Shimia isoporae: one gene and its partner. The protein of the gene in region 1 interacts with the protein of each later gene in a pairwise test. Links are inferred from orthologs where the notes say so. Each region holds a gene or a part of one and is shown in the gene's direction. Other genes may lie near its edges. The genes, in order: rplK and BXY66_RS03475.

What was found.
Region 2: the proteins of rplK (region 1) and BXY66_RS03475 interact in binary tests that used the Escherichia coli proteins (3 or more experiments, as listed by UniProt). The link is inferred for Shimia isoporae from one-to-one orthologs.

Annotation. Positions count from the first base shown.
Region 1 is NZ_SMGR01000003.1:19,853-35,259, reverse strand. Bases 5,418-8,315 are described here. They hold rplK (50S ribosomal protein L11), read left to right. Parts: upstream 5,418-6,602; coding sequence 6,603-7,028; downstream 7,029-8,315. Other genes in these bases: BXY66_RS14460 (ATP-binding protein), read left to right, coding at 7,955-8,315; rplA (50S ribosomal protein L1), read left to right, coding at 7,028-7,726; BXY66_RS14475 (nitroreductase family protein), read left to right, coding at 5,530-6,378. Also shown: BXY66_RS14505 (hypothetical protein), read left to right, coding at 24-698; preprotein translocase subunit SecE, read left to right, coding at 792-989; transcription termination/antitermination protein NusG, read left to right, coding at 1,183-1,716; BXY66_RS14490 (nuclear transport factor 2 family protein), read left to right, coding at 1,815-2,588; BXY66_RS14485 (alpha-hydroxy acid oxidase), read left to right, coding at 2,705-3,853; BXY66_RS14480 (hypothetical protein), read right to left, coding at 3,932-5,305; more of BXY66_RS14460, read left to right, coding at 8,316-9,751; BXY66_RS14455 (extracellular solute-binding protein), read left to right, coding at 9,742-10,821; BXY66_RS20705 (calcium-binding protein), read right to left, coding at 10,999-12,153; rplJ (50S ribosomal protein L10), read left to right, coding at 12,536-13,054; rplL (50S ribosomal protein L7/L12), read left to right, coding at 13,126-13,506; BXY66_RS14435 (murein L,D-transpeptidase catalytic domain family protein), read right to left, coding at 13,569-14,321; BXY66_RS14430 (LysR family transcriptional regulator), read right to left, coding at 14,649-15,407. UniProt on the Escherichia coli protein: Forms part of the ribosomal stalk which helps the ribosome interact with GTP-bound translation factors.
Region 2 is NZ_SMGR01000001.1:694,120-709,623, forward strand. The notes cover bases 6,974-9,968. They hold BXY66_RS03475 (50S ribosomal protein L11 methyltransferase), read left to right. Parts: upstream 6,974-8,033; coding sequence 8,034-8,903; downstream 8,904-9,968. Other genes in these bases: BXY66_RS03470 (MATE family efflux transporter), read left to right, coding at 6,974-8,003; BXY66_RS03480 (hypothetical protein), read left to right, coding at 9,173-9,520; BXY66_RS03485 (DUF1127 domain-containing protein), read right to left, coding at 9,688-9,876. In the rest of the region: excinuclease ABC subunit UvrC, read left to right, coding at 1-1,224; BXY66_RS03450 (tyrosine recombinase XerC), read right to left, coding at 1,233-2,147; BXY66_RS03455 (DUF484 family protein), read right to left, coding at 2,144-2,854; BXY66_RS03460 (primosomal protein N'), read left to right, coding at 3,033-5,240; BXY66_RS03465 (MFS transporter), read left to right, coding at 5,400-6,632; more of BXY66_RS03470, read left to right, coding at 6,636-6,973; crossover junction endodeoxyribonuclease RuvC, read left to right, coding at 10,211-10,717; Holliday junction branch migration protein RuvA, read left to right, coding at 10,714-11,424; Holliday junction branch migration DNA helicase RuvB, read left to right, coding at 11,428-12,453; BXY66_RS03505 (hypothetical protein), read left to right, coding at 12,716-13,345; BXY66_RS03510 (glutamate synthase-related protein), read left to right, coding at 13,488-15,020; BXY66_RS03515 (mechanosensitive ion channel family protein), read left to right, coding at 15,145-15,504. UniProt on the Escherichia coli protein: Methylates ribosomal protein L11.

The DNA of each region.
Region 1 (15,407 bases):
GGTGCGTCGAGATGGTGATTGGTATGAGCAACGACGATCCAACGCTTTATGACAAAGGTGATGTGCCGCAGTATGGCGCGGATATCAAAGAACCCGGCGAGCCGTTCGGCGAGGAAACCCTTGATGCGATCCGAAATCTGGTTGCAGATGACGAGGCCGTCGCGGGCGTTCCCCAAGAAGCCCTCGCTGTCGAACCCAAACCAGTAGAAGCCCGCCCCGAGCCGATCGAACACAATGTCGCGCCGGTTGGCGCAAGGGCACGTGCTGAGGCGACGTCCGCGGAATGGCACGATTGGGTTGAGGCTCCGCGAGAACGCTCCTGGCGCAAGCTCGAGATTGTCGAGGGCGGGCCGACACGAGCTTTGCGACGCTTTCTGACAACGCCCCGTATCCTGTCTGTCGCTCTCCTGAGCTCGGTGGTTTATTGGCAACCGATGTTCATTCCGATGCTGGTTCTGACATTCCTTTCCGGACTATTGCTGCTTGGGGCCCTGATCGGTCAGGACCGTATGGCGCGCATCGTCGGACGCCGCATTCAGCGGTTTATCTGGAATGACCCGGCACGGGCGCGCTTTGTGGAAAAACTCCTCCCCAATAGCATGCGTCATCTGCTCTATCGTCCCGTGACTGATGACGATGCATGGGATGGGCCGATAGACCCGTCATTTGCGGCACGTATCTCACGAATTGGTGGTTGAAGGCGTTTCAACGATCAAAGAGCGCCAAATGGCCTTGAATTTGTCAGGCCAGCCAAGTATGTCAGCCTCTGATCAAGGCAAAGAAGAAGCGTCATGGCGAAAACCAATCCGATCACCTTTATTCAGCAAGTCCGCGCGGAAGTGTCCAAAGTCGTTTGGCCGACTCGCCGCGAAGTTCTGCTGACCACGGTCATGGTCTTTATCATGGCGGCGCTGACTGCGGCGTTTTTCTCGCTTGTGGACATTCTGATCCGCGGCGGTCTGAACGGCATTCTGTCGCTCTTCGGCTAAGGCTGGTGAGGTCGCTTCGCGGCCTTTGGCTCTTGAAATCCAATGGTATCGGCGGTAGTTCACTGCCTACTTCGGGAATGTGGCGTGTGGCGAATCAAGTTGCACGCCGATTTTTTGTTCCCAAATGCCCCCGTCGGGGCGCGTATTGAAATGACACCCGGCCCAGGCCGGTAAGACGGGAAAGAACGGTCACATGGCAAAACGGTGGTATTCGGTCAGCGTACTTTCGAACTTCGAGAAGAAGGTCGCCGAGACAATCCGCACGTCGGTCGAAGAGCAAGGGCTCGAGGACCAGATTGACGAAGTGCTGGTGCCGACTGAAGAAGTGATCGAAGTGCGTCGCGGCAAGAAAGTGACCACCGAGCGCCGCTTTATGCCCGGTTACGTTCTCGTGCACATGGAAATGAGCGATCAGGGCTATCACCTGATCAATTCGATCAACCGCGTCACCGGTTTCCTTGGCCCGCAGGGCCGTCCGATGCCGATGCGTGACGCCGAGGTGCAGGGCATCCTTGGTCGCGTGCAGGAAGGCGAAGAAGCGCCGAAGCTGATGATCAGCTTCGAGGTGGGCGAGAAGGTCAAAGTCAACGACGGCCCGTTCGAAGATTTCGACGGCATGGTCGAGGAAGTGGACGAAGACAACCAGCGCCTGAAGGTGACCGTGTCGATCTTTGGCCGCGAGACCCCGGTCGAGTTGGAGTACACTCAGGTGACCAAGCAGGGTTAATGGCTTTAGGGGTCTCCCCTCAAATTCGTGAATTGATTAAGCGCTCCGATGTGTCACCATCGGGGCGTTTTTGTTTGTGCGGTTTGTTGGAGGGCGTCATGGCCACAGCCAAGGAAAATGCGATCGATCTGTATATGAAGGGTATTCGGGACGGGCACGCGGAGGAGGCCGTAAATGCCTACACCGGCGCGCGGTATACGCAACATTCGACAGGAGTGGCGGACGGCAAGGAGGGGTTTCTGGCTTTCTTTGGACCTTTCATCGAGCGCAATCCGGATCGGGACATCCGCGTGGTGCGGGCGCTGCAGGATGGGCCGAAGGTTTTCCTTCAGGCGCATCAGGTTCTGAATGGCGGGGCTGCGAGGTGGGTCACGACGGACTTCTTTGATTCAGACGACGAAGGGCTGATCGTCGAGCATTGGGACGTGATTGGCGAAGACACACCGCCCAATCCGGCGGGTCGAACCTTGGTAGATGGGCCGACGGACGTTGTTGATCTCGATAAAACGGCGGCGAACAAGGCGCTGGTGGCGGAATTTATAGACGCCTGTCTGATCGGGCGGCGGGTAGACCGGATGGGGGATTTCATCAGCGATGAGGTGTTCCATCAGCACTCATCCGGGATGGAGGACGGGCTGGCGGCCTTTGCCGCTTTCTATGGCGCGGAAGACTGTCCGTTGAGTTTTCAGGAGTGCTTCCTGATGGTGGGTGAGGGGAATTTTGTCGCCACGCTCAACCGCACACGGCTGAATGGTCAGGACATGTGTCAGGCGGATATTTTCCGAATTGAGAATGGCAAGATCGTTGAACATTGGGACAATGCAGAGCCGGTGCCGCCGCGCGAGGAATGGGCAAATTCCGGAAAATTCTGAGGGACTCCCACCTTCGTCTTCAGTCGATCACAAACTCTCTTGCAGCTTTGGCAAATATTGGTAAAAGAAAATTACCAATTTAAGGGATTTGCCAAAGCGTCAGGGGAGGGCGTGCCATGCGGCTCACGGATTGCCACAATTTTCAGGACTTTCGGAAGCTGGCCAAGAAGCGCCTGCCGGGACCGATCTTTCACTACATCGACGGGGCGGCGGATGACGAGATCACCTACCGCCGCAACACCACGAGCTTTGACGACGTGGATTTGGTGCCCAACGTCCTGAACGGGGTGGAAAACGTCGATATGTCGGTGGAGGTCATGGGCCAGAAGCTCGACATGCCGATCTATTGCGCGCCCACAGCCTTGCAGCGGTTGTTCCATCACGAAGGCGAGCGGGCGGTTGGCAAGGCGGCGACCAAATACGGAACAATGTTTGGCGTGTCCTCGCTGGCGACGGTGACGGTTGAAGAGATCGAAAAGATCGCGCCGGGGCCGAAGATGTTCCAGTTCTACTTCCACAAGGATCGTGGCTTGAACGATGCGTTGCTGGAACGTGCGCGGGCGGCGAATTTTCAGGTTATGGCGCTGACGGTGGATACCATCACGGGCGGCAACCGCGAACGGGATTTGCGCACGGGCTTTACCTCTCCGCCCAAGCTGACACCGGCTTCGGCCCTGAGTTTTGCGGCGCATCCGATGTGGGCGTGGAACTTCTTCACCAAAGAGAAATTCGACATGCCGCACCTGTCGGGGCATGTGAGCGCAGGGACCAATCTGGCCGTGTCAGTAGGAGAGTATTTCTCGACAATGCTTGACCAGTCGATGAACTGGAAGGACGCGGAGAAGCTCTGTGCCCAATGGAACGGACAGTTTGCTCTAAAAGGCATCATGAGTGTCGAAGACGCAAAGCGGGCGGTTGATATCGGTTGTACCGGTATCATGGTGTCCAACCACGGTGGGCGGCAGTTGGACGGATCGCGCGCGCCGTTTGATCAGCTGGCAGAAATCTGTGACGCCGTGGGCGACCAGATTGATGTGATCTGCGAAGGCGGCATTCAACGCGGCACACATGTGCTGAAGGCGTTGTCGGTTGGGGCGAAGGCCTGTTCCGGCGGGCGGCTTTACCTCTATGCACTCGCGGCGGCGGGGCAGGCTGGTGTCGAACGCGTGCTGGGCAATATGCGCACTGAGATTGAGCGGGACATGAAGCTGATGGGGATCACGAGTCTGGATCAGTTGAGCCGTGAGAATCTGCGCTGGCGCTGAACAATCGTAAGAAAGAAGAATTTCATGCACCCGACCAATTTAGGTCGGGTGTTGTTGTTTCTGACCTGGCGGTAGGCGTCATTTCGGCAAGATGAACGGGCCAAAAATCAGGGAGTAGTAGTATAGCATTTGCACGATAAGAACGGCGATGATGTTACCGATGAGCTGTGCCCAGCCGAGGATCGGAATCCACTTTTGCAACATTTTCTCCAGGATCTCTTCGGCAACCTCCTTGCCCAGTTTCTTGATCAGAAGTTCGCGGAACTTGTCCGAGAGCAGGAAGTCCTCAAGCAAGGTTTTCACAAGCTCCCAGAAATCGTGCTCGGCGGCGGCTCTGAGCAGGTCTTCCCAGACGTCTTTGAACTCTCCGCCGCGGAGGATTTCGAGGATGGGTACGTAAAAGTCGATCAGATCGAGGGCGCCCAAAGTCTTGAACAGGATCTCTTCGATGACCGCTTGCCAATCGGTGGTGGGCGTAGGGGCGAAGAACGCCTTCAGCATCGCCATAGGGACGAAACCATAGCGGTTTTCCATATCAAGAAGTACCTCGAACGAAGGCATCGGGGTTGGCTTGATGGGCATGTGGGTCATCGGGTGCAGGCAGAACTGCTTGTATGAGATGGCCATTTCCGCAGCGTGGGCCTGAATGGAAACGCCTTCGTCATAGAGGTTGATCATTTCGTCCGGCGGGCGTTCGCCCGCGGCCACCATTGCGCTTGCGGTTTCGACCTGCGCGAGGAATCGACCGCTCATCTGGATGATTTTGTGTTCATTCCCGACAACCGCAGGGAAGGGGCGTGCCGAGCCGAAGTTGGCGTGATCTGCCATGATGGCTGCTCGAATGGCCGTCGGATCCGGATTGTCGCGGTTCATTACTGTTTCCCCGACAATCGCGCGCATCGCCAGCGTGGAAACCGGATTGCGGCCCACCGCCACGATATATGGGCTGACAATATTCGCGATCTTGTCGGCGTCTTCCTTTTCAAAACCGCCGTAGTGAAGGTTCTTCGCGAGAACCTCTCCGCTGTAGTCTTTGATGACGTGCTCGCGGTTTATGATCCCCAGTCGTCCAGTGGACAACATGGATGCGGGCGCGCGAGGGCCAACTTCAACGGGCCAGCGCTCCCGCATCCCGCGCCGCCAATCTTTGCCTTCTTTCTGGTGGTAAGGAATGGGCTCGCCAATCGCTTTGCCGTCTTTCGTGTGTTGGTAGGAAATGGGTTTGGTTTGCTTGAACAGGCTGTCAACCTGAACGCTGACGCTCGTGCCTTGGGGCACCTCGTTCTCCCAGGTAATGTGTACTTGATTGTCCTTTGCGACAATCTTTTTGGGCTGCGGCTGTCCAATCACTCTGGGGTTTTTCAGTGAGCCTCCGGACCAGGCGTACAGGATGTGCAAGTCATTGGTGCCGGGTTCCGTGATTTTGAATTTATGTGGTCCTATTACGTGCATAATCGTCTCCTAAAAATCGTTACGCGCACTTGAAATAACGTGCAGTTTTCTTGGGAAAAGCGGCGAAATCTTAACACAAATTAACGATTTTTGCCATTCCGCCGCCGAAACGGCCAGGACCCGGGTTCTTGGAAAACTTGGAAACCGTTTGAGTCCAAATGGATAACTGGTTCCTGTTCAACGGTTGATCTGGCCGTCGCCAGAGAGGCGTGGTAGCAGCCGGTATGACCAAAGTTTCATTACGCGATACTCTTAGAAACCGTTTTGGCCCGACTGGTGAGACCGCCGCAGATCAAGCAGGCTTCTCCGACATTCCGAAACTTCTTTCAAACCTGTCCTCGCGCGGATCCTGCCGTGCTTTTCGGGACCAACCGGTCCCCTTCGAAACGCTCAAGCTTTTGGCCGCTGTCGCGCTGGGCGCGCCAACAAAAAGCGACCTGCAACAATGCGACATTATCATTGTGCAAGACCCTGAGCGTCGGGCGCGTTTGAATGCGTTGATCGACGGAGAAGGTTGGGCACATAGAGCGCCAGCCTTTGTGGTGTTTTGCGGGAACAATCGCCGCCAGCGTCTGATCCACGAGTGGCGGGCATTACCGTTTGCGAACGATCACCTTGACGCCTTTTTCAATGCATCGGTGGATACAGGGATAGTTCTGTCGGCGTATGTTTTGGCAGCGGAAAGCACAGGGCTGGGATGTTGTCCGGTAAGTGCCGTGCGCAACGAGCCGGAAGAGATCAGCAATATTCTCGAGTTACCAGACCATGTCTTTCCGGTTGCGGGGCTTGCGATAGGTTGGCCGCAAGGAGATGCGACTCCGAGCGTCAGGCTGCCATTGGATGTGACTGTGCATCGCGACTGTTATGACGAGCAAAACTTGCGCGGCGTCGTTGAAGCCTATGATCGGGATCGCGAAGCGGTACAGCCCTATGCATCAAGACGAAATGATGCAGCGCATCAGGATCGGCCTGATGCTTATGGTTGGTCCGAGGACAAGGCGCGGCAGTATTCACTTTCCGAACGTCGGGGATTTGGGCGTTTTGTCCGTGACAAAGGGTTTTTGTTGGACTGAGGTGGCTCAATTTGAAGCGATCACCGCATCTGGGAGCAAAGTCCTGGTCGTTCCCAAAAACTGCAGTAAACCCCTTGCCAACTTGATCGAACAGGCGTAGATCGCGCGTCTATCGTCTTCGGGCGAGATTCTCCGTGGGAGATTCGGGCATCGCGATGTTTGGATCGGACCACGCAACATAAACCGGGTGGAACGCGTTCCACCTACGTTGAAAGGAAAACCAAATGGCTAAGAAGCTTGCTGGTACAATGAAGCTGCAGGTTCCTGCAGGTCAAGCCAACCCTTCCCCACCCGTCGGTCCGGCGCTGGGTCAGCGCGGCATCAACATCATGGAATTCTGTAAGGCGTTCAACGCCAAGACACAGGACATGGAGCCCGGCGCGCCGTGCCCGACCGTGATCACCTACTATCAGGACAAGTCCTTCACCATGGACATCAAGACGCCGCCTGCGTCTTATTACCTGAAGAAGGCTGCCAAGCTGAAATCCGGTGCGAACAACCCGGGTCGTGAGACCGTGGGTTCCGTCACCGCCGCTCAGGTGAAAGAAATCGCCGAAGCGAAAATGAAAGACCTGAACGCTAACGACATCGATGCTGCAATGCAGATCATCCTTGGCTCCGCGCGTTCCATGGGCATCGAGGTGAAGTAATGGCGAAGCTTGGAAAACGTACTGCCGCAGCGCGCGAAGCGTTCGCAGGCAAAGAGAACCTGACCGTCGAAGAAGCTGTTGCTCTGGTCAAAGGCAACGCCACCGCGAAATTCGACGAAACCGTCGAAATCGCTGTTCAGCTGGGTGTTGACCCACGCCACGCAGACCAGATGGTCCGCGGCGTTGTTGGTCTGCCTAACGGCACCGGCAAAACCGTTCGCGTTGCAGTGTTTGCACGTGGCCCGAAAGCGGAAGAAGCTCAGGCAGCTGGCGCAGACATCGTTGGCGCAGAAGACCTGATGGAAACCGTTCAAGGCGGAACCATCGAGTTCGATCGCTGCATTGCGACCCCGGACATGATGCCTGTTGTTGGTCGTCTGGGTAAAGTCCTGGGCCCACGCAACCTGATGCCGAACCCCAAGATTGGCACCGTGACCATGGACGTGGCCGACGCGGTCAAGAACGCCAAAGGTGGCGAAGTTCAGTTCAAAGTCGAGAAAGCCGGCGTTGTACACGCAGGTGTCGGCAAAGCTTCCTTCGACGAAGGCAAGCTGGTTGAGAACGTGAAAGCCTTTATGGAAGCCGTTCTGAAAGCCAAGCCAGCTGGCGCAAAAGGCGCATACGTCAAAAAGATCGCTCTGAGCTCCACCATGGGCCCGGGCGTGACCATCGACGTGGACGCGGCAGCCGCTCAGTAAGGTCGAAAGAACCAATAATTTGAGGGCGTCCCAATCGGGGCGCCCTTTTTCGTTTTGACTGCGCGGAGAGGGTCTCTCGAATTTTTTCTAAATAGCGGTGGGGTCTCTCGTTGTATTAACCCAACGGAAATTCAAATCGGGTCTTTGTCGGTTTCAATTGAAACAGGTCTGGCCGTGAAAAGTTCGAAACTATCCAAAGACTATATTCGTCGTAGAGGAACCCTCGCTTTGGGTATCCTACTTGTGGCGAGTCTCGGAGCCTTCTTCATTTCGACCCACAGCCAGCGCGCCACCGCAATGCGAAACAGCAATGCGCACGATCTGGACAAAATCCTTGTGTCTGTCGCGGAAATGTCCACCGCATTCGAGCAGATCCGAGTCAATCCAATGTCGCAGCGCTCGGAAGTTGATCAGGCGAGGGTCGGTCGCGCTGTGCGCAGCGGTGAGCAAGCACTTGAGCGCGTGCACATCGCCTTGGAGGCCGGACAATATTCTGAAAGCTCTGAACGGGTGCTGCGCCAGCCGACGCTGAGCCCACTAAATGAGCTGGAGGATCTGTTTTTTCTGGCGAACAAAGTGGTGACTTCGTCGCGCTCGGATCCTGGAACAGCGAAGGCAGCCGCTTTGGCCGCCAACATAAGCAGGCAGGTTTTGCCCGTTCTTTTGAAGGTGTCGGAATCAGAGTTGCTCTCTGTCCAACAAGCCGGTCATCGGCAGGTCCTCTTTTCTCTGGTCGCTATTCTGCTGACGCTTGGCGGTATGGCCGTCGCGTTTTTCACGGTCTTGTTGCCGACAGAACGCTATGTTGTTTCCAGCCAGGAAGAGATCGAGGCGGGGCGGCAAGAAGCACTCGCTGCCTCGCAGGCAAAATCGCTGTTTCTGGCGACTATGAGTCATGAAATTCGCACGCCACTGAACGGTGTACTCGGATTGAACCAACTTTTGTTGGAAGGTGAAACCGATCCGGAACGGCGGCAAATGCTGTCCCTTGCTGTCTCCAGCGGGCAGTCGCTTCATCAGATCATCAACGACATTCTGGACCTGTCCAAGATCGAGGCGGGCAAGCTTGAACTGGAGCGCGCCGACTTTGATGTCCGGCAGCTTTGCCAGGAAGTGGGGGATTTGTTTGCGGCGCAGGCCAAACAAAAGGGCATCGTGCTGAAGCTTGAAGTCGGAGACACAGGCGAAGGTTGCTGGGTATCCGGATTTGCCAAGCCAACGCGTCAGGTGGTGCTGAACCTCGTCAACAACGCGGTGAAATTCACAGACAGCGGATCCATTGTTCTTCGACTCGAAGAAATCTCGGGCAACGCTGAGAAACCAAGGATGGTTCGCATTTCTGTTCAGGATACAGGCATTGGCATTTCCGAGGATGCGCTTGATCGTGTGTTTGACCAATTCGAACAGGCTGATGCTTCGACAACGACGCGGTTTGGCGGCACCGGCCTCGGGTTGGCGATTGTGAAGCGTCTTGCCGAGGCGATGGGGGGCGACGTTGATGTCGAAAGCACTGTTGGTTGTGGTTCAACATTCTCGGTGGTCCTGCCTGTGCGGGATGCGGCGCCACGGCCAGTCTTCTCGCAGAAACGAAGCCGCGACCTGAGTTGTCTTGAAGGGCGAAAAGTGCTGGTGGTTGACGATAACCGGGTCAATCGGCTGGTCGCCACCAAAATGCTGGAACGGCTTGGTTGCGTGGTTCTGTGTGCCGAAGACGGCATCGCCGCAGTCAAGGCCGAAGCTGACTGGCGGCCCGAGTTGGTCCTTATGGATGTCAGGATGCCGGGCATAGACGGGCTCGAAGCAACACGGCGCATTCACGACAACGCTGTAGAGGCGAACCGCGTGGCGGCTCCAATTGTTGGCCTGTCGGCAAATGCCATGGAAGAACATCGGGAAGAGGGGCTCGCCGCCGGTATGGACGGCTATTTGACCAAACCCCTGAAACGTGAGGCGCTCGAAGAAGAATTGCTGCGCCACCTGAACTTTAAAAATGCAGAAGAGAAAGAGAACATCAAATGCGCATGACGGAAATATCGAAAGTGGTTTTAGCCACAGTTGCGATTGCGCAACCTCTGGCTGCTGATACGGATGAAATCTGGTTCTACAACTGGTCGGAATTCATTGACCCTGCAGTCCTCGAAAGTTTCGAGGAGGCTCACGGAAAATCTGTCAGGGTTGAGCAATATGGCGAAAGCAACGAAGCCGAGTCACGCCTTGCTGCAATGGGCACTGGCTATGATCTGGCGGTTGTTGGAGCCGAGACCGTTGGTCGTTTGGCTGAAGCTGGCGCGCTCCAGAAGTTTGATCCGGCGCTTGCGCCCAACATTGCCGATCTGGACGCGGAACTTTGGGATGTTTTCCGCAAAACGGTTCCGGAAGCAGATGGATACGCGGTGCCATATCTGTGGGGCACAACCGGGTTGGTGTTTGATCGCGAGGCGGTGGCTGAGCGATTGCCTGATGTTCCCACGGACAGCTGGGCGTTGATTTATGATCCGGAGAATGCGGCCAAGCTTGCGGATTGTGGCATTTCGATCATTGATTCCAATGAGGAAGTCGTTGCTACGGTATTGGCCTATCTCGGCAAAGACCCGCATTCTCTTGCGCAGGACGATCTGGATGCGGCTTTTGACGTGCTGGCATCAATTGCGCCCTATGTGCGTTCCTATGACACGGACCAATATGACGACCTTGTGGAAGAAAAGGTTTGTGTTTCCGTTACATGGAGCACCGAGGCGCTTGGTCCCATGATCGACGAGATTACAGACAAATACGAATATGTGTTGCCGAAGGAGGGAGCCAACATTTGGGTGGACTCTTTCGTGCTTCCTGTGGACTCCCAAAACGTCACTGGGGCGATGGAGTTTCTGAATCACGTCGTTGAACCGGAAAACCTCGCACTCTCAACGATTTGGGGAGGGGCGGCTATCTCTGCGCCCGTGACCTTGGAAATGGTGGATTGGGATGTTTACAACATCCCGGCTCTGACGTTGCCGGAAGAAGTTCGAGAAAACCTGTTTTTTGTATCTATGCGTAGCAGCGAACAAAAAAGGGAGCTGGATCGGCGTTGGCGATTTATGCAGATTGGCATGTAAATGGTGGGGCGCTTTGGGCGTAATTGCGTGACGGGACGCTTAATGTGCTTGCCTTGACGCAAGTTCTAGCGGGCTAGCCGCCTATTGCATAGCGCGTTGGGGAGGAAATGCTGGCAGCGTTGCGTAGAGTTCCGGGCCGATGGGACTGACGCAAGACAGTGACATCGAGCCCGCTGTTCAGAACAGAAAATTGATGCTGTCGAAGGTGCTCAGGGTTTCGCCTTGTATCAGGATGGAATTCCCTATGCCGGTGATAATCAACAGATCGTCTCCCACTGTTGAAGAAGCGGCTTTGACATCGCTGGATGATGCGAAAGCTGAATGGTGGCGAAAGTTCACCACGTCGGAGTTACCCAATTTGCTTATCGTGTCGTTACCGTGCGCGTCCTTGAACACAAATGTGTCTGCATGGGCTCCGCCATCCAGAAAATCATCGCCCTTTCCACCCAGCAACGTGTCCTCTCCCCAACCGCCGATTAGGCTGTCGTCGCCGCCCCCGCCGCTCAGGAAATCATTGTCGTGGTGGCCAAAGAGCGTGTCGTTTCCGGCTTGGCCCTTGAGGATGTCTTCGCCGACAAATCCGAACAGCGTGTCGTTGTCCTGTCCGCCAAGCATTGTGTCGTCGCCGTAGCCCCCATTCAGAGTGTCGTTGCCTGTTCCGCCGGACATGTGATCGTGCCCGATCTGGGGAGTATGTGTGTAAGGAGGAAGGTAGTCGCCATCGAGAAGGTCGTCTCCCGCGCCGCCGACGAGGACGTCGTCACCAGACCAGCCCTGCAATGAGTCGTTGCCGGCAAATCCGAGCAGTGTGTCATTACCTTCGCGTCCATTAAGCTCGTTGGCTGACCGGTTACCGGCAATGTAATCGGCGAAATCGGAGGCCATGACGTTTTCAATGCTGCGCAGTGTTATTTGACCGAACTCGGTTGCCTGAACGCTTTGCAAACGCAAGTCTATCGTGATGCCTGTGGTTGCTATGTAGCGAGCCATGCTCAGCGTATCGCTTCCGCCTCCGCCGTTAAAAAGGCTGTCTCCGACGTCCCAAGCAATAAGATCATCACCCAAACCACCAAAAACTGAGTCGTTACCAGTTTCGGCGGCCAAATAGTCGTTACCTGCTCCGCCGCGTAGCGTGTCGGTTCCGACGCCGCCAAAGATCAAATCACTACCGTCGCCGCCCCAAAGTGCGTCGTCGCCTTCGTCACCGTGCAGGCGATCGTTTCCCGCGCGGCCGCGCAGGGTGTCGTTGCCAAGGTAGCCACGGATAATGTCGCCGAGTTCGCTGCCGATGAGTGCGCTGTCGTCCAGATCTGTGCCGCCTACGAATGCCATTCTGTTGTCCTCAAAATGAAGTCGGGATTCTATGGGTATTTGGAAACACAGGCAGCATAGCACATAACTGAAGTGCGCGTTGTGATTGCATCCTTTCACTTTCCTGTGGACAAAGCTGTAGGCTGGGCCTAAAGACGCCCTGCCCACACGCAGAGTGTCATCTTGATTCTCTGTGAGTGGCCTGTCCAAGACGAAGGGTTCGGATTTCGGTCTGAATAATTCCTTTCTGAGATGGGGTAAGAGACAAGAATTCTTATGAAGGGCCCTGTTGGGCGCTTCGGCGATCTTGGTTCCCAACCCTTTTGTATGGACCTAAACGCGTGCCGCTTTTGTGGTGCGCAAAACTGAGCCGGGGAGCAATCCCCAATTTTGGAGTAAAACTGTGGATAGAGCACAAAAAGAGAAGTTGGTCGAAGAGCTCGGCCAGATCTTTGAAAGCTCTGGCGTTGTAGTGGTTGCCCACTACGCGGGTCTCACGGTTGCTGACATGCAAGACCTCCGTGCGCGTGCGCGCGAAGCGGGTGGTGCAGTGCGTGTCGCCAAGAACAGGCTCGCCAAGATCGCCCTGGACGGCAAACCATGCGAAAGCATTGGTGGCCTTCTGTCGGGTATGACCGTTCTGACCTATTCCGAGGACCCTGTGGCAGCAGCCAAAGTGGCCGAGGACTTCGCCAAGGATAACAAAAAGTTTGAAATCCTCGGCGGTGCAATGGGCGAGAACGCTCTGGACCGTGCTGGTGTTACAGCAGTGTCGAAAATGCCTTCCCGCGAGGAGCTTATTGCCTCCATCGTTGGCTGCATCGGCGCACCTGCTTCCAACATCGCCGGCGCCATTGGCGCACCTGCTTCGAACATCGCATCCATCCTGTCTACCATCGAGGAAAAGGCAGAGGCTGCGTAAGCAACTTACGAACCGCGTAGGCACAATTGCCCAACGTTGGAACACATACCTAGAAACGGAAAGAGTCAAAAATGGCTGATCTGAAAGCACTCGCCGAAAGCATCGTGGGTCTGACCCTGCTGGAAGCACAAGAACTGAAAACCATCCTCAAAGACGAGTATGGCATCGAGCCCGCAGCTGGCGGCGCAGTTGTAATGGCAGGCGGCGGCGACGCAGCCGGCGGCGCAGCTGAAGAAGAAAAGACTGAATTCGACGTGATCCTGAAATCTGCAGGCGCATCGAAAATCAACGTCATCAAAGAAGTCCGCGGCATCACTGGCCTGGGCCTCAAAGAAGCTAAAGAACTGGTTGAAGCCGGCGGCAAAGCTGTCAAAGAAGGCGTCTCCAAGGACGAAGCTGAAGAGATCAAAGGCAAGCTGGAAGCAGCTGGCGCCGAGGTCGAAGTTAAGTAATTCGGGTTTTCACCGAGTTATTGCAGGCGTCCCTTTCGGGGCGCCTGTTTTCGTTTGGGCACCTATTCACATAGCGGAAGTTCAAGCGGAGGCCGCTTTGGCAAAGAACTGCGCCATTCGTTAATGATCGGCTGTAGTGTGCGTTTGGGCCAGAATTTCGGGGTGCCGATAGCTGCGAGGCAGGCTTCGTTCCAATAGAGCCCGGCCCGCGCCAGCGACGTTCCCTTTTTAACCGCCTTGGCGATTGCGTTGATGTCCTGTGATGCGGGGTAGATGTAAAGCGTTGTGGGGTTGCCATCGGCGATCCTGAGTATTTCCGTGGTCGCCGGTTTTGACCATGTGGTGCATCCATTGCTGCGACCTGAGGTGTAATCCACAAGTCTTCCGAAAGGCACAAATCCATCATCGTCGGCGTGTTTGCTTTGTGGCCTTTCCATTCGGCACTGCCATTTCAGGAACATGGCACGGTGACCGCCAATGGCGCGCTCGCGCGCGTTACTTGTCTCGCCTTCGCCGTCAAACAAAAGAAACGTGCGGAGAAATGGTTTGGTGCCAGACGTGCTTTGATAGTAGCCCTTGAACGAAGTGCGGGATTCAGCCGTTACATAGGCGCCTCCAGCCGTGAGCTTCGAGCCTTCAGCATTGCTGAAGTTGCGCGCACATTGCCGACCATTCGAAAAGTTTGCGCGGGCAAGTTTACGGCCGTTTCCGTATCCCGAGGATACGGCCTTGAAGGTTTTCGACGATTCACAAATCACATAGAATCGAGATAGTGCGGCGCCATTGGACGCGGTGCTTGGTCGAGTAGCGTCCATTGCGAAATAGCAGCCGTTTTTTACGGCGCCACTTTGCGTCTTCTCCCGATAGAGTGCACGCGCCCTATCCAGTACGACCGGCGCGATCTGGTTGTGACCCGTACCGACATGTTTTTGCAGCCAGACTGGGACATCTGCTGAAAGCGAGGAGGCGATCGCCGGTGTTGCGTTTAGCAACCCGGAGAATAGAGAAACCGAAAGGACTAGACTGAGTGACTTAAGCAACAAAACATAGGCCTCGAACAGGGAAACAGCGATCAGTTGTTGTCAGCCTGCACGAAAAAGGCGTGCCCGGTCTAGGGGAGGCGGGCAAATTTGAAGTCGGGCTCAGGTGTTGGAAAGACCTTCCCGGAGATGATTGAGTAGGGCGGTTACTTTTTTTGGGCGCAGATGCGATGGTTGCACGATGGCGACGACGTCGGCATCTGGTAGGGACCACTCAGGCAGAACCCTGAGCAGTCGTCCGCGGTCGATGTCGTCTCTGACGCTCCATTCGGAGCGTTCGACAATCCCCAAACCATCTAGCGCCCAAGCGCGAACAACTTCGCCGTCGTTGCTTCGGAAAGCCGGTGTAAATCGAACGCGGCATTCCAATCCATCATCGCTGCTAAAACGCCAATGCGTGACATCCGCGGCGTCTTCTTGGATGCAACCACATCTATGGCTCGAAAGGTGGCTTGGATGCTCCGGGTGCCCAACCGATGCGAGATAGGTTGGCGAAGCGCAAAGCAGGCGTTTGTTCCTACAAAGGACGGTTTGCGTTGCGCTCAGGTCGGGCAGGCGGCCCACGTTTACGACAATGTCCCATGTTTCGTCGCCCATGTGTCGGCGTGGGTGATCTGACAGAAAGAGGTCCGGAGAAATGTCGGGGTGGGCTTTTGCAAAGGTTCCGACAAGCGGCGCAATGTTTAGGCGCCCGTAGCCGAAAGGCGCGAGAATCCGGACTGGACCTGACAACGCTTCCCGCTTCTCGAAGAGGTCTTTCATCAAAGCGTCTGCCTGATTAAGCAAAGGATCCGCTTTTTGTAGCAGTTCAGCGCCTTCGCCGGTCAGGCCAAGACCATTTGGGCCGCGGTTGATCAATGC
Region 2 (15,504 bases), on another replicon or contig:
CAGGAAACACTGGCTGCGCAGATGCAGGCGGCGTCCGACGCCATGGAGTTCGAACGCGCCGCGGCGCTGAGAGATCGTATTCGCGCTTTGACAGCGGTGCAGGCGTCGCAGGGGATCAATCCGAGGGGCGTTGCGGAGGCAGATGTAATCGCGTTGCATCTGGAAAACGGACAGGCTTGCGTCCAAGTGTTCTTCATTCGCGCAAACCAGAACTGGGGCAATCGCGATTACTACCCGCGTGTGGGTGCCGATGTTGAGGCCGCAGAGGTTCTGGAAGCTTTTGTCGGGCAATTCTACGACACTAAAGAACCGCCGCGACAACTCATTATAAGCCATCCGATCGACAACTCCGATCTGATGGCGGAGGCCCTGAGTGGCAAGCTTGGGCGTAAGGTTGAGATATTGGTGCCTAAACGCGGCGAGAAGGCAGAGCTTGTTAGCGGCGCGGCGCGGAATGCGCGGGAAAGTCTGGCACGAAAAATGAGCGAGACGGCAACCCAAGCCAAGTTGCTTAAGGGCGTTGCAGAGGCGTTTGACCTGGACGGGTCTCCCGAACGCATCGAGGTTTATGACAACAGCCACATTCAGGGCACGAATGCTGTTGGCGGGATGATCGTTGCGGGGCCGGAAGGCTTTATGAAAAACAGCTATCGCAAGTTCAACATCAAAGGCGATGATCTGACTCCGGGTGACGATTTTGGCATGATGAAAGAAGTGCTGACGCGTCGTTTCGAGAGGTTGCTCAAGGAAGATCCGGATCGAGAGCAAGGCATGTGGCCAGATCTTTTGCTGATCGACGGCGGGGCCGGTCAGGTCAGTGCCGTACATGAGATAATGGCGGAATTTGGCGTTGAGGATATCCCCATGGTCGGGGTCGCCAAAGGGGTGGACAGGGATCACGGCAAGGAAGAATTCCATCGGATCGGGAAAAGCGTGATGGCGTTGCGGCGCAATGATCCGGTTTTGTATTTCATTCAGCGGTTGCGCGACGAGGCGCACCGTTTTGCCATCGGTACCCACCGGGCGAAGCGCGCCAAGGCGGTTGGGGCGACGCCGCTTGATGATGTGCCGGGTGTGGGCGCCACACGCAAGCGGGCGCTGCTGGCGCATTTTGGCTCCGCCAAGGCGGTCAGTCGGGCGAACCTCGCGGATCTGAAAGCAGTGGACGGCGTGTCCGATGCGCTGGCGGAAACGATTTATGATTTCTTCCACGAAGGCGGCTAGGCAGGACTTCAGGCCTTCGGGTGAGCCTTGTTGTAGACTTCCATCAATCGTGCGGTATCTACCTGTGTATAGGCTTGCGTCGTGGAGAGAGACGCGTGCCCTAAAAGCTCCTGAATGGCGCGTAGATCGCCTCCTGCCGACAAAAGGTGCGTTGCGAAACTGTGGCGCATTGCATGGGGCGTTGCGCTTGCGGGTAGGCCGAGTTGCAGGCGGGTCTGTTCCATCGCCTTTTGAACGGCCCGGGCGCCCAACGGGCCGCCTCTGACGCCGCGAAACACCTCCATTTCGGGTGTTATTTCCATGGGACAAAGGCGCAGGTAGGTATCGACGGCCTCGCGCGCAGCATCGATGACAGGCACCAGACGTTCCTTGCCGCCTTTTCCAACGATACGTAGCGAAGGCGGGAGCGGAACATCGGCGCCCGTCAGCCCGAGCGCTTCGGAAATCCGCAGCCCGCAGCCGTAGAGTAGGGTCACAACCGCGGTGTCACGGGCGCCGACCCAATCGTCGCGGGACTGAATTTCCACGGTATCGATCACCGCTCTTGCGGCGTCTTCGGCCAAAGGACGCGGTAGCTTTGCCTGAAACTTCGGCGCGCGTGTGGACAGGACAGCCGTGGGGTCAAATCCTTCGCGCTCAGCCAGCCAGCGATAGAAACTTTTGACCGCGGACAGCTTGCGTGCCAGAGAACGGGCAGAAAGACCTTGGCCTCGCTCGGATGCCATCCAGCTGCGCATGTCGGGAACCCCGATTTTGGTTAGCGGGCCGAGCCCTTGTTGCGCCCCCTTGTGCAGGGTCATGAACGCAAGGTAATCGGCAATGTCGCGGCGATAGGCATCCAGCGTGTTTTCGGAGGCGCCGCCCAGAGCAGCCCGATGGGTCAGGAACGTGTCGAGAGCATCGTGGGCCGCGGGGCTGATCACGACAGCCAGCGGCGCATGGCCCGTTCAAAGACTCCCGCAAAAAACGCGAGGAGATCAGTGCCTTGCTGAGGCGTGAACTGGTGCGGGTCTTCGGCGCCCATAACCAGCATGCCGGGCAACCGGCCTTCGCCAAGGTCGAGTCGCAAGCAGGCCTCTGAGCGTATCCAGTCGGCGTCCTCGCCATAAACGGCATCCGCGCCGGTCTGAAGCTGGCGCAAAGTAACCTGGCGTGACGGCATCGCACGACCGCCGGTCAGATAGCCGTCGACAAAACCGGCTTCGGCCATGCACAGAACATCCCCAAGCTTCTGGATGTTGGCATCGCCCGTGGCGTCCTGCTCTGTTTCCAAAACCAGCCGGACAGAATCCACGCGGAGAATATCGGCCACTTCCGCGCCTAGATCACGCAGGAAACTCTCGAAGTCCACCGGATCAAGCATACGCAGGATCGCGCGGTGAACCTGATTGGTGCCGGCAAGATTGTCATAGGCGGCAGCAATCACGCTGCGATGCGTGTCTTCGAGCCGGTCAAGGCGGGCTTCGAGCCGCTCCATGGCTATACCGCGCAAATCCACGATGTTGCCGCCCATCGTTTTCTCGTTGGCCGCAATCAGCGCGCGCATTAGATCACGGTCTTCAAGAATCACGTCAGGAGACGAAATGATCTTGTCCCGCAGGGTGTCGTCGATCTGTGGAGTGCTGCTCATGTCAGTGCCGTTTTTTCTCGTTGGCCGCACCTTAGCAGAGGGCCGCGCGGATTGCCGCAACTTTTTTGGTGACGGTTTGTGCTGTGGCAGAGGATCGCCGCCTTGCCTTTGCCGTTCAGATGCGGATGCTTAGGGCTCGCCTTCATCTGGCGTGGCAGGCACAGCGGATCACACGAGCATGACAGAGCCCGACATGGGACCGGAGTATTTTGAGGAAGGCGCGCTGGTGGCGGTTCTGACCACGCAGCCGCTGGACCGGTTTCTGGACTACAAGGCGCCAACTGGTGGGTGTTTCCGCGGTGCTTTTGTCGAGGTGCCATTGGGGCCGCGACGGGTGCTCGGGGTCATCTGGGGACCCGGCAAGGGCGACTTCGATATCTCCCGCATCCGCGCGGTCCAACGCGTTTTGGACGTGGCGCCGATGGGCGAGGACATGCGGCTGTTTCTGGAACGTGCTGCGGCGTATACATTAACGCCGATGCACGCGATGCTGCGCTTGGCGACGCGGGCGCCTGGGCTGTCGGATCCGCCTTCGATGCGCAAGATCTATCGGTTGGGCGAAGGTGAGCCGGATCGGCAAACCGACGCGCGAAGGCGTGTACTCGAGACTTTGCGCGAATATGGCGGGCTTTCCTTCACCATGGGCGAGTTGGCGCAAATGGCAGGCGTAACCAATTCGGTCATCAAAGGTCTGGTGAAACAGGGCGTCGTGCGAGAAGAGGACACACCACGCGATGTGCCATTCATGCGCCTTGATCCGGACTATGGCGGAAAAGACCTGACTGAAGCACAGGCAAAAGGGGCCGACGCCTTGAGGGCTGGAGTGCGAAGCGGCGATTATGGGACAACGCTTTTGCGCGGGGTTACCGGTTCGGGCAAGACCGAAGTTTACCTCGAAGCGGTGGCTGAATGCCTGCGAAAGGGGCGGCAGGCTCTGGTGCTGCTGCCGGAGATTGCTTTGACGGCGGAGTTTCTTACACGCGTAGAAGCGCGGTTCGGGGCGAAGCCTGCCGAATGGCATTCCGGTGTGACCATGACAGAACGGCGGCGCACTTGGAAGATGGTCGGGCAGGGCGGTGCACAGATGGTGATCGGCGCGCGGTCCGCGCTGTTTTTGCCCTATCGTGATCTAGGCTTGATCGTCGTCGACGAAGAACATGACACCTCATACAAACAGGAGGATGGCGTGCTGTACAATGCTCGGGACATGGCGGTGCTGCGGGCGTCTCTTGCTGCGTCTCGGGTGGTGCTGGCTTCTGCAACTCCTAGCCTTGAAAGTTGGACCAATGCCGAAGCCGGAAAATACGAAAAGCTGGAACTGACTTCACGGTTCGGTGCGGCTGTGCTGCCCGAAATGCGCGCGATAGACATGCGGAGCGAGGATTTGCCACGGGACCGTTGGATTTCTCCGACGCTCAAACGCGCGGTGGATCGGCGTATTGAGAAAGGCGAGCAGTCCCTGTTGTTCATCAACCGTCGGGGCTACGCGCCGGTGACCATCTGCCGGGCCTGTGGGCATCAAGTGGGCTGCGATCATTGTGATGCGCGGATGGTGGAACACCGTTTTCTGAAACGGCTGGTGTGTCACCAGTGCGGCGAGACCAAACCTATGCCCGACACCTGTCCGAGTTGTGACGTCGAAGGAAAGCTTGCACCGGTTGGTCCGGGGGTGGAACGCCTCGCTGAAGAGGCCGAAAAACTCTGGCCGGATGCGCGTCAGGCGGTTCTCTCGTCTGACCTTTTCGGATCGGCCCGAGCCCTGAAGGAAGGTATCGAGAAAATCGCGAGCGGTGGCGCCGACATCATCATTGGCACCCAACTCGTAGCCAAGGGCCACAATTTTCCTTTGCTCACGTTGGTCGGTGTAATCGACGCCGACTTGGGCCTGCAAGGATCCGATCTGCGCGCCGCCGAACGCACATTTCAGTTGATGAGACAGGTTGCAGGGCGGGCGGGGCGTTCAGAAAAGCCAGGGCAGGCGCTCTTGCAGACCTATCAGCCCGAGCATCCGGTCATCCGCGCGACGCTGGCTGGCGACGAGCTCGGTTTCTGGCGTGCAGAAGCGGACGAGCGCCGCTTCGCCGGGGTACCGCCCTTCGGCCGGATGGCCGGAATTATCCTATCCGGTCCGGATGTGTCGCAGGTTTTCGACCTTGGGAACGCACTTGCGCGAAATGCTGGCATGCTGCGCGAGATCGGCGCAGAAGTTTATGGCCCTGCGCCAGCACCGATTGCGCGCGTGCGCGGCCGGCACCGCGTGCGCTTGCTGGTCAAAGCGGACAAAGGTGCGCCTTTGCAGGCGGCGTTGGCCAAATGGGTTGGCCAGTTCAAGTTAAAGGGCGATCTGCGCCTGTCCGTCGACATCGACCCGCAGAGTTTTTACTGACCTTCTTTGTGGCCTAAAATACCCTGGAGCGCGAGGCAGCGCCTCGCATCCTGCAAGCCTGAGCGCCGAAGGCGCACCGTTTGGTCACCTCTAGACAAACACACGCTCTGTGCAAATTTGTGTCTCGCCATTCGCACCGCACAGGCGTAAAGCCGAAGCATGTTCAAAAGAATTTCCCTTGATGACGCACAGCATCTGCCGGTTTGGCGGCGGCCTGTCGCTTTGTTGGTGCTGATGGCAATCGGTATGCCGATTGCGTTCAATGTCTGGCTGGCACTTCTCAACAACTTTGTGACCGATGCGGCGGATTTTGATGGCCTCGACATTGGCATTTTGCATTTCGTCCGAGAAATTCCCGGCTTCCTCGCAATTCTGGTCATCTACCTCTTGTATCTGTTTCGGGAACAGACGCTTGGGCTTTTGTCGCTTTTTCTGTTGGGGGCCGCGACCGCCGTCACGGCCTATTTTCCGGAGATGTCCGGGATCTTGACGCTGACATTGCTGAGTTCGATCGGATTTCACTACTACGAGACAGTCAACCAATCGCTGCAGCTTCAGTGGCTTGACAAGAAAGTCGCGCCGAAAATTTTGGGGTATCTGGTCGGAATTGGATCGGCGGCGGCGCTTGTGCCTTACGCACTTTTGACCGTTGGCTGGAAGCGGTTTGAGTGGAGCTATGAGCAGGTCTACCTTGTTGGTGGCGGCGTCACGGCGTTGATCGCCATCTATTGCCTGTTTGCTTTTCCACAGTTTGAAAGCCCGACGCCACAAGCTCGAAAGATGGTGCTCAAGAAACGGTACTGGCTCTATTATGCCATGCAATTCATGTCTGGCGCGCGGCGACAGATATTTGTGATCTTTGCTGGGTTCATGATGGTGGAGCGGTTTGGTTTTGAAGTGCACGAAGTCGCGGGCCTCGCCTTGCTCAACCTTGTGGCCAATATGGTGTTGGCGCCAGCGTTTGGTCATGCAGTGGCGCGATTTGGCGAGCGGCGCACATTGATTTTTGAATACACTGGGCTTGTGATCGTCTTCCTCGCTTATGGCGGCATTTACATGTTCGGTTGGGGGCTGCTTGTGGCTTGTTTGCTATATGTCGTCGACCACCTTCTGTTCTCGCTGGCCTTTGCTCTGAAGACTTATTTCCAGAAGATTGCCGACCCTGAGGACATGGCACCGACGGCAGCCGTGGCCTTTACGATCAATCATATTGCCGCAGTCACGCTTCCGGTGCCGCTTGGGTTTTTATGGCTGGCCTCGCCCGGTGCTGTGTTCGTGTTGGCGGCGGCGATGGCGGGTGTCTCTTTGATCCTCGCGACGCTGATCCCGCGCCATCCTGAAAAGGGCAACGAAACCCGCTTCTCCGTGTTCGCGCGCGCACCCGCAGAGTAACACATGCAGAAGCGCGGTAGATTTCTCGACGGGTCCACAATGGGGCATGTGGTGCGCATGACCATGACCAGCGCCGTTGGCATCACCTTTGTCTTTCTGGTCGACCTCGCGAACCTGTTTTGGCTGTCACAGTTTGGCAATCCGAAGATGGTTGCAGCCATGGGGTTCGCTTTCGCGATCCAATTTTTCTCGGTTTCCAGCGGCATTGGCCTGATGATCGCGACAACCGCGTTGGTCTCCCGGCGCATCGGTAAGGGTGAACAAGCCCGTGCGCGGGAGGATGCGACGGCCTCGATGGTGATTTCTGTGACGTTTCAGGCCATCGTTGCTGCGGTGGTGGTCGCGTTGCGGTATCCGTTGCTGGAGCTGGTGGGGGCGAGCGGTGAAACGCTCGAATACGCCGCGCGGTATCTGCTGATCACAATTCCTTCGTTGGCGGTTATGGCCTTTGGGCTCGTGGGGTCGGCGGTGTTGCGAGCTGAAGGAGACGGCAAGCGGGCAATGTTTGTTACGCTTACGTCGGGCACGATCTCCATGGCGGTTGATCCCTTTATGATCCTGTATCTGGGCTGGGGGATTGACGGCGCGGCCTGGGCGTTGGTGCTGTCGCGCGTTGTGCTGGCGGGAATGGCGCTGCGGTTTGCCGTTGGTACGCATGATCTGCTGGCCCGTCCGGCGGTCTTTGCGGTCAAGCGGGTCGCGAAGCCTTTTTTCGCCGTAGCATTACCAGCAATGTTGACGCAGCTTGCCGCGCCCTTTGGGAACTATTTGCTCACGGGTGTGATTGCCGGATTTGGTGACAATGCCGTCGCAGGTTGGGCGGTGCTGAACCGGCTCACTGTTGTGGCATTTGGCGGGATATTCTCTTTGTCAGGCGCAATCGGTGGCATCTTCGGCCAGAATTACGGAGCCGGACAGTTCGACCGGCTGCGGAGCACTTTTCGCGACGCACTCGTCTTTGCGATGGGATATGCCTTTGTGACCTGGGTTATTCTCGCAGCCACTGCGGAGGCCGTTGTCGGAGGCTTCGGATTGGCAGAGCGGGGGCAGGACGTCTACCTCGCGTTTGCCTATGTAGGTGCAGGCGGCTTCATGCTTGTCGGGGCCCTGTTCGTGGCAACCGCGACGTTCAACAATTTGGGCAAACCCGGGCGGTCAACGTTGATCAACTGGGCTCGCGACGGCGTTTTCATTCTGCCGGCGGCGATGTTGGGTGCGGGCTGGTTTGCAGCCCCGGGTGTGGTCTATGGGCAGACGGTTGTCAGCGTTGTTGTTGGCATCATCGCGGCGCTCTGGGCATGGCACTTCTTGCGTGGCTTTGGCATTGAGAGCGGGTCCGCGACGCTTGACCCTGCGCCAGAGAGGCCCTAAGCGCAGCGCAGCGACATTCGGAGAGCTGTTATGCCCACATTCACCGCACTAACCACTTTGACCGGCAAGGACCAGGCGGAGAAGCTTGGCGACGCCATGGAGCGCCTTGTCCCGGAGCCGACTGGTGTCGGTGTCTTCGAGGTAGAGGACGGATCCGGTCTGTGGGAGATCGGTGGCTATTTCGTGGAGCAGCCTGACGAAGCCGGGCTTGCGGTGCTGGCAGCTGCCTTTGGCGCCAAACCTTTTGTGGTGAGCGAATTGCCGGAAACCGACTGGGTGGCTCATGTAAAGCGTGAGCTTGCACCGGTCGAGGCGGGCCGGTTCTTTGTTTATGGCAGTCATGACGCCGATAAGGTTCCTGCTGGGTCCGAACCTCTGCTGATCGAAGCGGCAATGGCTTTCGGTACCGGGCATCACGGAACAACACTTGGCTGTCTTAAAGCGCTGGATCGTCTTGCAAACGAAGGGTTTGTTGGCAAGAACGTCGCCGATATCGGCTGTGGTACAGCTGTTCTTGCGATGGGTGCGGCGCGCATCTGGCCGGATGTGGTGCTGGCAAGCGACATCGATGAGGTCGCGGTTGAAGTGGCGGAAGCCAACGTCAAAGCCAACGGGCTTGATGGGAAGGTGGTCTGCCTTGAAGCAGCTGGCTTCGGGCACCCCGAACTGGCGGCGAAAGCGCCGTACGATCTGGTGTTCGCGAACATTCTGAAGGCGCCGTTGGTGGATCTGGCGCCCGACATGGGAAGCAATGTATCCGCTTTGGGGCATGCGATCCTGTCCGGCATCCTGAACGAACAGGCGGACGACGTTGTCGCGGCTTATGACGCTGCCGGATTTGACGTGCACACCCGTGAGGAAGTCGGAGAGTGGACAACCCTGACCCTAACGCGACGCTGACACATTTTCGTTTAAGCGAATCTTAAGACTTCTTCAGAATCGGGCGGCGCTGGCCGCCTTTTTTTGTGCTTGTGTTTTGCATATTGTTGGCAAATCTCGAACAGTCTAATTTCCTTCGAAATCACTGTTTCCAAAAGGCATTTCGGAATGAGGCATTCTCGCCAGATTTGTCCTGATTTTGCCGTATTTTCGGCAACTTGCCTTACTTTCGCCACAATTCGGCGCGACTTTGACCATGTTTGGTGGGGGCCGAACAAAGAGCTAGTGCCATGAGTGAATCTTACGCAGAATTTCACGACCGTCTTGCAAAGATTTATCGTCAACAGGCCAAGACCGGCCGTGTGGGACGCAAAGCCGTAGCGATTGACCGCAACGGGTATGTGATCGTCAAAGGCAAAGCGAACCGCCGCAGCTTCCCTTGGTCGGGATTGATGATGGTTGCAGTGGCGTTCTTTGCCATCAAAGGCATCATGATTGCTCAGTTTGGCCCCGACTTTTATTCCCAGCATGTGGCCCGTATGGCGGATGCTTCGGCCGCGGAGCAGGTGATGTCCTGGACCATGAGCCCGGACCCGGTAAGCCGGTGGGTCGCCACGCAGGTGAAAAGCGTTTTCTGAGACAAACACGAAATTTGACGATCCCTCCAAGATCGCAAAAACAGCCTCGGGTCTCTCTCCCCGAGGCTGTTTTTTTGTCATTACAGAAAAAGAAAACCGTGGTGCCTTTCGGCGCCACGGTTCCAAAGCGGTATGATCGACGCCCTGATCGGGCGGAGTTATCCGGTTTAGCGGATACCGTTGATGTCGTCGCGGGACAGACCGATGTCTTCCAGTTCGCGATCGCTGAGCTGGCGCAGCGCGTTGCGGGTCAGGCGCGCGTCGTTCCATGCTGCGACAGATGCAACGATGGAGGAGATAAACGAGCCGAAATGGCCGTTAGTGGTGGTGTTCGAGGTGTTTTCAATCGAGGCCATTTCCATATTCCTTTAAGCTGATGTTTTGGTGGTCCGCGTTGTTCTGATGACCGGCAAATATGGATAGGTCGTTAAGGAAACAAGAGGTATTACTTCATAGGTGGGATGCAATTTTTGCATAGGTAGAAATCCGCCTATTTCCCTTAAAATTAAGGCGGAAAACGACCTTTTGGGTGTCGTATTTGACCGCAAATTGTTGCTGGGGCGTTAACGATTGTCGGCAATAAGCATTCTTCTGTCGCAAATTCACAATGTGCTATTGTCTTGGAGTTTGTTCCCGTTTCGTGCTACTGCATGAGAAAATGTGAAAAACTACTTGGCAGTGAGGCAAATTATGCGGGTTTTGGGAATCGATCCCGGGTTGCGCAATATGGGGTGGGGCGTGATTGACGCCGACGGGAGTCGCCTTTCGCACGTGGCAAACGGGATTTGCCATTCTGTGGGCGCGGATCTGGCGGCACGCCTTCTGAGCCTACATGAGCAACTCACCGACGTGGTTGCGCGGTTCCAGCCAGACCACGCTGCGATTGAACAGACATTCGTGAACAAGGATGGTGCCGGCACTCTGAAGCTTGGGCAGGCCAGAGGGATCGCGTTGCTTGTTCCCGCGCAGGCCGGTTTGGTTATTGGAGAGTACGCGCCGAACAAGGTGAAGAAGACTGTGGTCGGGGTTGGCCATGCCGAGAAACATCAAGTCGAGCACATGGTCAAACTGCAATTGCCGGGTGTGAGCATCAACGGCGCGGACGCAGCGGATGCGTTAGCGATCGCAATCTGTCATGCGCACTATGCCAAAGCGGGTGCGGGATATGATGCGGCACTGAAGAGGGCGAGCGCATGATTGGCAAGATTTCCGGAAGAGTGGAATACCGCACGACGGATCATGTGCTGATCGATGTGAACGGCGTTGGCTATGTCGTTTATTGCAGCGACCGCGTGTTGGCAACGTTGCCGCCTGCGGGTGAGGCTGTGGCGCTTTATACGGATTTGCTGGTGCGCGAAGACCTGTTGCAGCTTTTTGGGTTTACCACGCTTTTTGAGAAAGAGTGGCACAGGCTCCTGATGAGCGTTCAGGGCATTGGGGCCAAAGCGTCGTTGGCTATTCTTGGCACTTTGGGTGCGGACGGTGTGAGCCGCGCCATAACGCTTGGTGATGTGACTGCGATCAAGGCGGCAAAAGGCATTGGTCCGAAAACTGCGCAAAGAGTCGTGATCGAGTTGAAGGACAAGGCGCCCGAGATCATGGCTCTGGGCGGGACTTTGTCTCAGGCGATGGGAGATGCCCCGGCAGAAGCGCCAGCATCCGAGGATGTTATTGACGATAGCGACGTCGCGCCTTCGCGTTTGAGATCCGGCGCATCTGCAAGCGGGGCCGCGGCCCAAGCTGCAGCGAGCGTTCAGGCGGATGCGTTGTCAGCTTTGGGCAACCTTGGGTATGGCCCAAGCGAGGCCGCACAGGCCGTGGCGGAGGCGGCTGGAGAGATGCCGGACGCTGAAGCCGCAGACCTGATCCGAACGGCTCTCAAGCTTTTGGCGCCGAAGGGATAATTCATGGACCAGCCGGACCCGACATTGCGCCCCGAAGCCCGACCGGAAGACGCTGATAGAGCCTTGAGGCCGCAGGCGCTTGAAGAGTTTATCGGACAGCGAGAGGCACGCGCCAACCTGCGTGTCTTCATTGAGAGCGCAAAGCGGCGCGGTGAGGCGATGGACCACACGCTGTTTCATGGACCGCCCGGGCTGGGGAAAACCACCTTGGCGCAGATCATGGCACGAGAGTTGGGGGTGAACTTTCGTATGACGTCTGGTCCGGTGCTGGCAAAGGCAGGCGATCTGGCCGCGATCCTGACCAACCTTGAAGCGCGAGACGTCCTTTTTATTGATGAAATTCACAGGCTAAATCCCGCTGTGGAGGAAGTTCTCTATCCGGCGATGGAAGATTTCGAGCTTGATCTTGTGATTGGTGAGGGGCCGGCTGCGCGGACGGTACGGATTGAGTTGCAGCCTTTTACGCTGGTCGGGGCGACCACCCGTTTGGGCTTGCTGACAACACCTTTGCGGGACCGTTTCGGGATTCCGACGCGGCTGCAGTTCTACACCGAGGACGAACTCAACGAGATCGTAACGCGTAACGCGCGCAAGCTTGGTGTTCCAGCGGATGAAGCAGGTGCCCGCGAGATCGCGCGGCGATCGAGAGGAACACCCAGGATTGCCGGAAGATTGCTGCGTCGGGTGGTCGATTTCGCCCTCGTCGAAGGTGATGGGAAGATAACAAAACCTCTTGCAGACGGGGCGCTTACGCGGTTGGGCGTGGACAATCTCGGGCTGGATGGGGCTGACCGACGGTACCTGACGTTCATTGCTGAGAACTATGGTGGCGGGCCGGTTGGGATCGACACAATTTCTGCGGCATTGAGCGAAAGCCGGGACGCGATTGAGGAAGTGATCGAGCCGTTTTTGTTGCAGCAAGGTCTGGTGCAGCGCACCCCCAGAGGAAGAATGTTGGCGCAAAAGGCATGGCGTCATCTTGGGCTGGAGGCGCCACGCAAAAATGAACAATCGAACCTGTTTGGGTGAGGCTGCAAAGCGTCTGCAAAACGTCGGTTTGGCGTCGGTATGGTATTTGCGCCTGCTGGAACAGTGAGATTTGTTTGCGACAGTTTGAAGAGCTTGGCGTCGCGCGGATTTGGCATCGGATGCTATGCAATCTGATATTGATGACAATTAGCCGACCTTTTTGGCTTCTTGCGTTTTTTTGGCCAATGTCAGGGGGTGGACCTTGGCGCTGCTTTGGACAAGAAGTGGGGCGCCTATTTGAGATCGGTAGAGGATACCCGAGATGACACCTGAAGACGTAGAGCGCCTGTTCACACGTGAGGACGGAAGCTACGGCTTTGCCCGTTGGGGACGGCCAATCGCGCCGGTGGTTTTTGGTGTGCAGGACGAGACGCTGGCGACCGTGAAAGGCGCGATCGAAGCGGTTGCAACTCTCGTTGGGCACCAGATGGCGGAGACCGACCCTGAACTTGGCAGCAACCTGATGGTGTTCTTTTTCCGCGAATGGGCGGAATTGTTGGATGTGCCCGATCTTGAGCGGATGATCCCCGGGCTGGAAGAACTGGTCGGCAAGCTGCAGACCGCAGACGCCACGCAGTATCGGGCCTTCCGGTTTGACAATGACGGCTCCATTCAGGCGGCTTTTGTGTTTTTGCGCATGAATGCAGCGATGTCGAAAATTCCGGCAGAGGCGCTGGCGTTGGGCGAGGCGGTGCAGGTGATTGTCACTTGGGGGCCGGAGGCTTTCCGCGACAGCTCGCCGCTTGCGGTGGTGCCTGACAGCGGCGCGACGGTCCTGCGGCCCGAGATTGCTGCCGTGGCAGCGGCGGCCTATGACCGGATGATGCCGCCGGCGAGTGTGGATGCCAGCCATGCTTTGAGGCTATTCGCAAGACTGCGGCTGGACAACTGACAAGGCGGCCAAAGCCGGCCTTGCTGTCTTCCGGCTACCTCTGCGCTTCTACGCACCTTGATGTGCATTTCTATAGGGTTTTGTGCGTTAGATCTTCCGTGCAGTGTGAATCGTACCAACCTTATGCGAACGGGAGAACATCATGGCAGGCGACGTGCCCATCATTGCGGCGACCAACCCCACCAAAGTCGAGTTGGAAGAAGGGAAGAGTTATTTCTGGTGCAGTTGCGGGCGGTCCAAAAACCAACCGTTCTGTGACGGAAGTCACGCTGGCACAGGAATGACACCCAAGAAATTTGTCGCCGAAAAGAGCGGCACTGCCTTTTTGTGTCAGTGTAAAGCCAGTGCGAATGCGCCGTTTTGCGATGGAACACACGCCAAACTTGGGGAACTCAAAATCGGTGATCCGGCGCCGAAGCCGGTGTCGGATGTGCCGGAGGCCGTGCCGACGCCGGAAGAACCCACTGTGGCGCGAATTCATGAACTGGCGCGCGACGGGTTAAGCAAGCTTGGTCACCACGGCGAGATGGGGTCGATGGGTGTGCCCCGCAAAGATCTACCGCATTGGGACGATATTCAGGTCCTGCCCGCACAAGTGGCGCGAAAGCCCTTGTTGGACGATGCTCCGGTTGCGACTTCGGTGGTGATTGGACCACGTGCGAAGAAGCCGCTGACGCTGGAAATTCCGCTGTTTGTGTCCGACATGAGCTATGGGGCCTTGAGCGAAGAGGCAAAGACCGCATTGGCGCGGGGCGCGCAGATGGCAGGGACAGGTATCTGCTCCGGTGAAGGCGGCATGCTTCCAGAGGAGCAGGCGGAAAACTCACGTTATTTCTATGAGTTGGCGAGCGCCCAATTTGGATGGGATGTGGCGTTGACAGAGCGCGTGCAGGCATTCCATTTCAAAGGTGGACAAGGGGCAAAGACCGGCACTGGCGGCCATCTGCCGGGGGAGAAAGTACAGGGAAAGATCGCGGATGTGCGGGGTTTGGAGCCCGGGCAGGCCGCCATTTCCCCAAGCACGTTTTTGGATCTCAAGACCCCTGCGGACTTTGCGAAAGTAGCGGATCAGGTTCGGGAAAGGTCCGGAGGCATTCCGATCGGGTTCAAGCTGTCTGCCAACCACATCGAAGCTGATATCGATTTTGCACTGGAAGCGGGTGCAGATTACATCATTCTGGATGGACGCGGCGGCGGAACCGGTGCCGCGCCTCTGATATTCCGCGACCATATTTCAGTGCCCACCATTCCGGCCCTCGCACGGGCGCGCCGACATCTGGACAGCAAGGCAGGCAGCGAAGTTACTTTGGTGATCACCGGCGGTTTGCGGGTGGCCGAGGACTTTGTGAAAGCGATGGCATTGGGAGCGGATGCGGTGGCGGTGTCCAATTCGGCGATGCAAGCCGTAGGCTGTATCGCGGCGCGGATGTGCAACTCCAACAATTGTCCGGTCGGGGTGGCCACGCAAAAGCCCGAACTTCGCAAGCGGCTTGATGTGCAGGTGGGCGCCCAGAAATTGGCACGGTACTTTGGTGCAAGCGTTGAACTGATGCAGGTTCTGGCGCGGGCGTGCGGACATTCCAGCCTGTCAGATCTCAATCGCGACGACATCACAACCTGGAAGCGCGAAATGGCCGACCTGAGCGGTGTTCGCTTCGCGGGTATCGGTATCTAGACAATTTACCCGGACCAGTTTTGGCCATCCGCTCAACCGCGGGTGGCCTTTTGATTTGTCAAACTTGAAAAGCGCTAAGCGAAAGGGAAAGATGCTGGGTAGTTGATTTGAAAGGTTTTGGAACATGGCGAATTTCAGAACGTTGCCCCAGTGGCTGATGTGCGTTTTCACGATTTTCCTATTCGGAGTATGGGCGGCGTGCGCACAGGCGTCTTCGGAAGACATGGTGTCACAAGCCAGTGATCCGACTGTTGAAACCGAAAAATTGGAACTGTTTGTGGTTCCGCTGACCGTTGCGCAGATTTCGGAGCTTGCTGATGTGTGGCAGGGTCACCTTTCGGACGTCATCTCCGAGTTTGTGGAATTGAGCCAGAAAGACGATGGCGGAGATAGTGACGCAGCAAAAGCGGCGCGGGCACAGGTTGAGGCGACGCTGGAACAGCAGACGCGCGTGGCTGACAATTATCGTGCCGTTATTGCCAGT